One region of the Streptomyces sp. NPDC001292 genome, then DNA from elsewhere that is predicted to be linked to it. Evidence: riboswitches for the same ligand, from Rfam matches in the RefSeq annotation. Region 1 holds a riboswitch; the other holds the start of a gene.
What was found. Region 1 has a riboswitch for cobalamin ahead of ACFY4A_RS08780 (ribonucleoside-diphosphate reductase subunit alpha). Riboswitches for the same ligand answer to the same signal wherever they lie in the genome.
Positions count from the first base shown of each region.

Region 1 (3,185 bases):
GGCTGCGCCGTCTGGTTGGCGGTGCGGTTGGCGGCGTCCTTGAAGGTCATCCAGCCGTTGCCGGTCTGCGCGAGGGTGCGCATCATGCGGCCGTACAGATCGCGGGCCGGCATGGTCTTCCTCGCCAGGCCCCGCGCCTCCGCGGCGCGGTACGCGGCGTCGAAATCCTCGCCCCACAGATCGGTCAGCTCGGGCACGTCCGAGGGGGAGAACAGCGACCACTGCCCGTCGGAGTTCACCCGGCGCATGAACTCGTCCGGCACCCAGTGCGCGAGGTTGAGGTTGTGCGTCCGGCGGGCGTCCTCGCCGGTGTTGTCGCGTAGCTCCAGGAACTCCTCGATGTCCGAGTGCCAGGTCTCCAGGTAGACCGCGGCGGCGCCCTTGCGCCGGCCGCCCTGGTTCACGGCGGCCACCGAGGCGTCCAGGGTCTTCAGGAACGGCACGATGCCGTTGGAGTGCCCGTTGGTGCCGCGGATCAGCGAACCACGCGAGCGGATGCGGGAGTAGGCGATGCCGATGCCGCCGGCGTGCTTGGACAGCCGGGCGACCTGGAGGTAGCGCTCGTAGATGGAGTCCAGCTCGTCCCTGGGGGAGTCGAGCAGGTAGCAGGACGACATCTGGGGGTGGCGCGTACCGGAGTTGAAGAGCGTGGGGGAGGAGGGCAGGTAGTCGAGGCGGCTCATCAGCCCGTAGAGCGCCTCGACCTCGTCGACGGACCGCGCGGTGTCGTCCTGCGCGAGACCGGCCGCGACCCGCAGCATGAAGTGCTGGGGCGTCTCGATCACCTTGCGGGTGATCGGGTGCCGCAGCAGGTACCGGCTGTGCAGGGTGCGCAGGCCGAAGTAGCCGAAGCGGTCGTCGGCGACCGGGTCGATCAGCGCGTCCAGGCGGTCGGCGTACCGGCGCGCGAACTCGGCTGTCCGGTCGGCGAGAAGGCCCTCGCGGTGGCCGACGGCGACGGAGTCGGTGAAGGACACGACGCCCTGGGAGGCGGCCTCGGCGCGGATGGCGAGGGTCAGCAGCCTGGCCGCCAGCCGGGAGTAGGCGGGGTCCTCGGAGATGAGCCCGGCGGCCGCCTCCGTGGCCAGCTCGCGCAACTCGGCCTCGTCGGCCCGCGCCGACCGGCCGCGCAGCGCGGCGGCGGCGACCCGGCCGGGGTCGGCGTCGGGGAGGTCGGCGGTCAGCTCGGTCAGGATCCGCAGCAGTGCGGCACCGGGACCGTCGGTTTCCGGAGCTGTGGCTGAAACCGGGTCGGCTGGCGCGATGGTCACGTGGAGCTCTCCCTCGCTGGGCACGGGGCCTCGCCGAGGGCAGGGGGCAGCACACGAGCGCACGCGGCGCCGCGTCCACCGGCCCATTCCACGAGGCCCGGACGTCAGGGCACCCGGACCGGACGGCCGGGCGCACTGTCGGCAGGTCCTCGGACTGACGCTCGTGGCGGCCCATGGGGGCATACGCGCACGAGTACACCGTTGCGGGACAGTTCCGGATTCGCACCGGATTCCCCTGCGGCGACAGTGAGCACGAGCATACATCTTGTGCTGAGTGAGTCGGGCACCCCCATATGTTGTGCCGCGCCGACTCCGGAGCGTGTCAGAATGTCAACTCGTAGGTGAGCAGCCTGATGTCGTCCAGGTACGGGAGGGGGTTCCAGTCCCGCACCGGCGTGCGGACGAAGCCCAGGCGCTCGTAGATGCGGTGGGCGGTGTGCATGGCGCTCTGGGTGGACAGCACCACGCGGACACAGCCCTCCACGGCTCGTGCCCGGTCCAGACAGGCCCGTACGAGGGCCTCGCCGACGCCTCTGCCGCGCGCCGCGTGCGCGACCGCGAGCATCCGTATCTCGGTCTCCCCGGGACCGGCGAGGTCGGCCATGGGGCCCGCGCCGGGGACGAAGGTCACGCCGCCGAGCACCTTCCCGTCCGCCACGGCCACCAGCACCTCGGCCGCGGCCGCCCGTTTGGCCACGTCCCGCAGCTCGCCCAGGTACTCGTCGCTCTCACCGAAGTCGAGGAGCCCGTCCCGGAGGTAGGCCTGGGCGGTGATCTCACCGAGGGTGCCGTACTCGCCGGGTTCCACCGGCCGGATCACGATGTCCATGGGCCAGAGTGTGCCGTACGGGCACGGCAGCGGGCCGCCGGATCGTCTCCGGCGGCCCGTATGGCCCTGCCCGATTGCCGTGTCTCAGTGCGGGGCCGCCGCCGTGGCCGGCGGGAGCTCCACCTCGACGCCCGGGTCACCGGCGTCCGCCGTGTAGTCCTCCGGCCGGGTCTCGTCCACGCCCTGGGGCGCCTTGACCGCCCTCAGCACGAGCGTCAGGACCACCGCGACGGCCGCGTTGAGCACGAACGCCGTCAGACCGATGTAGCCGATCTCGCCGATGCCCGGGATCTCCTTCGCCGAGCCGCCGAAGTGCTTCTGCGTCGGCGAGGCGACCCCGTAGGCGGCGACCGTGCCGTAGACCATGCCGACCGCCCAGCCCGCCAGCAGCGCCCAGCGGTGGAACCAGCGGGTGAACAGGCCGCCGACCAGGGCCGGGAAGGTCTGCAGGATCCAGATGCCGCCGAGCAGCTGGAAGTTGATGGCGACCGTCTTGTCCATGGTCAGGACGAAGACCAGGGCGCCCACCTTCACCAGCAGGGACACGATCTTGGAGACCCGGGTCTCCTCCCTCGCCGTCGCGTGCGGGCGGAGGAAGTCCTTGTAGATGTTGCGGGTGAACAGGTTCGCGGCGGCGATCGACATGATGGCCGCCGGCACCAGCGCGCCGATGGCGATCGCCGCGAACGCCACGCCCGCGAACCAGTCCGGGAACATGTTCTCGAACAGCTGCGGAATGGCCAGCTGGCCGTTCTTCACCTGCACGCCCGCCGCGATCGCCATGAAGCCCAGCAGGGCGAGCAGACCCAGCATCAGCGAGTACAGCGGCAGGATCGTGGTGTTGCGGCGGATCACCTCCCGGCTGCGCGAGGACAGCGTCGCGGTGATCGAGTGCGGGTACATGAACAGCGCGAGCGCGGAGCCCAGGGCCAGCGTGGCGTAGGTCCACTGGCCGGCCGCCGCCGGCACCAGACCACCCGTCCCCGTCGCGGTGAACTTCTGGCCCGCCTTGGCGAACACGTCGCCGAAGCCGCCCAGCTTGATCGGGATGTAGATGATGGCCACCGCGATCACGATGTAGATCA
Region 1 is NZ_JBIAXG010000005.1:197,604-200,788, forward strand. Features, by position in the region: gene ACFY4A_RS08780 (ribonucleoside-diphosphate reductase subunit alpha) at 1-1,271, opposite strand, end outside; cobalamin riboswitch at 1,394-1,548, opposite strand; gene ACFY4A_RS08785 (GNAT family N-acetyltransferase) at 1,594-2,100, opposite strand; gene mctP (monocarboxylate uptake permease MctP) at 2,185-3,185, opposite strand, start outside.

Region 2 (3,185 bases), on a different contig from region 1:
GAGCCCGGGTTCGAGCAGCGAGACGTCCCCGCGGAACTTGTTGACGAGGAACCCGGCGACGAGCTCCTGATCCTCCGGCGACAGCAGGGCGAGCGTGCCGAAGAAGGAGGCGAAGACGCCGCCGCGGTCGATGTCGCCGACGACGAGCACGGGCAGCCGCGCGCCGCGCGCGATCCCCATGTTGACGATGTCGGTCCGGCGCAGGTTGATCTCCGCCGGGCTGCCCGCCCCCTCGCAGATCACCGCGTCGTACGTGCTCCGCAACTCGGCGAGACAGTCCAGCACGGTGCCGAGGAGCTTTCGCTGCCGGCCGCCGTGGTAGCCGCGGGCGCTCAACTCGCCCACCGGCCTGCCCAGCAGCACCACCTGGCTGCTCTGCTCGCCGCCCGGCTTGAGCAGCACCGGGTTCATCAGCGCGGTGGGCTCGATCCGGCACGCCTGGGCCTGCATGGCCTGCGCCCGTCCGATCTCGGCGCCCTCACGGGTGACGAAGGAGTTGAGGGACATGTTCTGCGCCTTGAAGGGGGCGACCTTCACGCCCTGGCGCACCAGCCACCGGCAGATCCCGGCCGTGACGACGCTCTTCCCGGCGTCGGAGGTGGTGCCGGCGACGAGCAGACCGCCGCTCATGACGTCCGTCCTCTCTTCAGCAGCCGTACGCCCGCGCACACGCCGAGCGCGAGCCAGCCCACGCGGCGGGAGAGCCGTACCGCGCGCTCGATGTCACCGGGCCGGACGGCGCGTCCGGCGCCGTTGAGCACCGGGCGGTGCTCCACGCGCCCGCCGTACGAGAGCGTGCCGCCCAGCCGCACCCCGAGCGCCCCCGCGAACGCGGCCTCCACCGGGCCGGCGTTGGGGCTCGGGTGCTTGCCGGCGTCGGCGCGCCAGGCCCGTACGGCACCGCGCGGGTCGTCGCCCGCAACGGCCGCCAGAGCGGCGGTCAGTCGCGCCCCCGGCCATCCGGCGAGGTCGTCGAGCCGGGCCGAGGCCCAGCCGTAGCGGCGGTACCGGGGGGACTTGTGCCCCACCATGGCGTCCAGGGTGTTGACCGCGCGGAAGCCGAGGAGCCCCGGCACACCGGCGGCGGCGCCCCACACCAGCGCGCCCACGACCGCGTCGGAGGTGTTCTCGGCGACGGACTCGACGACGGCCCGGGCGATCCCGTCGGTGTCCAGCGCCTGCGGATCGCGCCCGCACAGATGCGGCAGCCGCGCCCGGGCGCCCTCGACGTCCCCGGCCCGCAGCGCGTGCCCGATCTCCCGTGCCTCCCGGGCGAGGGAGGTCCCGCCGACGACGGTCCAGGTGGCGGCGGCGGTCAGCGCGACGGACGCGGCACGGGAGGGACGTGCGGCGGACGCGGCCAGCGCGGCCGACGACACGACACCACCCGCGCACACGGCGGTGTGCAGGGCGCCCCAGCCGCGGTGGTCCCGCCACAGCGCGCGTTCCACGGCACCCGCGGCCCGTCCGAACACGGCGACGGGGTGCCCGCGGCGCGGATCGCCGAGGAGCAGGTCACCGAGGAGGCCGGCGGCGGCGCCGTACGCGAAGACGCGATCGGCACCCATCGGGTCAGCCGGTCGTGGGGTGGGTCAGTGAGTCGCTGGTGAACCTCGGTCGGCAGCCGCGCATGGCGATATGTCCTCACTCAGGGTGTCCACGCCCTGGTTCGACGAGACCGGCGGTGAGAGTTCCTGGCTCCCGGGGAGGTTCTTCCCCGGTCACAGTGGCGGGACCGCGCCGGATTCGCACCGGACTTCCTCTTCTGCCGCCGTACTTGGCTCCGGCAGTCCACCACGCACCGCGAACGCCCGTCAACCTGCCGTTGACCTGCGCAGGGGTTCTGAGATGAGGCCCACACCGCGGGACGCGCCGGACACGGGAAACCGCCCTTCCCGGGCCGTCGTGGGGACGGTCCGGGAAGGGCGGGCGACGTGGTGGGGCGCGGCTCGGACCCGGTTGCCCGGATCCTGGTCGCGCGGTGCCTGCCGGGGCACTACAACTAGGCCACGATCAGGTAGATCCCGTAGGCCACGGCGGCGGCGCACGCGGCGAAGCAGGCGTAGGCGCCGGTGACCGCGAGGGCCCCGCCGCCGTCGCCCTGGGCGACGGCCCGCTCGCGGTGGGAGAGACCGGCGATGCCGAGGGTGAACAGGGCCACGAGGCCCACCGCGACGCCGAGGCTGACGCCGAAGACGGAGCCGAGGGCCGCCCAGTCGATCTTCATCTGCTTCTCTTCCTTCTGCCTGTGGCGCGGGCTCAGACGGCGGCGGCCGGCGGGGTCGCCGCGGACGCGGGGTCACCGGCGGACGCGGAGGCCTGGGCGGGGATCGTGGCCGTGAGCTCCTCGGTCACCGGGGAGGCCGGGGGCGGGGTGACGGCGGCGATGGCCTGGGTGACCACGCCGGCCGGCTCCTCGGTGTCGTTGACGTTGGTGTGGTCGACGACCTCGCGGCGGGAGATCTTCCAGATCGCGGCGCTGGAGGCCACCAGGAACACGGCGACGAGCCAGGTGCCCCAGTCGCCGAGGCGCGTCACGGCCTCCGCGCCGGCCCCGACCAGGGCCGCGGCGGGCAGCGTGAGCGCCCAGGCGACGGCCATGCGGGTCGCGGTGGACCAGCGGACCACGCCGCCCTTGCGGCCCAGACCCGCGCCCATCACCGAACCGGAGACGACGTGCGTGGTGGACAGGGAGAAGCCGAGGTGGGAGGAGGCCAGGATGGCGGTGGCCGCGCTGGTCTGGGCGGCGAAGCCCTGCTGCGGCTGGAGGTCGGTCAGGCCCTTGCCCATGGTGCGGATGATGCGCCAGCCGCCGATGTAGGTGCCGAGCGCGATGGCCACGCCGGCGGAGAGGATGACCCAGGTGGGAGGGTTGGAGCCGGGGGCGAGGGCGCCGCCGGCGATCAGGGCGAGGGTGATGACGCCCATCGTCTTCTGCGCGTCGTTGGTGCCGTGGGCCAGCGAGACCAGGCCGGCGGAGGCGATCTGTCCGGCGCGGTGGCCCTTCTCGGCCGCCTTGCCGTCCGACTTGCTGCCGATGCCGTACGACAGCCGGGTCGAGACCAGCGCGGCCAGACCCGCGACGACAGGGGCGGCGACCGCCGGGATGAGGACCTTGGTGAGCAGGACACCGCCGTGCACGGCGCTGAAGCCGGCCGAGGCGATGGTGGCGCCGATCAGACCGC
Region 2 is NZ_JBIAXG010000032.1:24,681-27,865, reverse strand. Features, by position in the region: gene ACFY4A_RS28680 (cobyric acid synthase) at 1-630, opposite strand, end outside; gene ACFY4A_RS28675 (cobalamin biosynthesis protein) at 627-1,568, opposite strand; cobalamin riboswitch at 1,668-1,812, opposite strand; gene ACFY4A_RS28670 (hypothetical protein) at 2,003-2,227, opposite strand; gene ACFY4A_RS28665 (anion permease) at 2,260-3,185, opposite strand, start outside.
Region 2: linked by a shared signal. The riboswitch ahead of ACFY4A_RS28675 (cobalamin biosynthesis protein) and the one ahead of ACFY4A_RS08780 (ribonucleoside-diphosphate reductase subunit alpha) in region 1 are both predicted to bind cobalamin.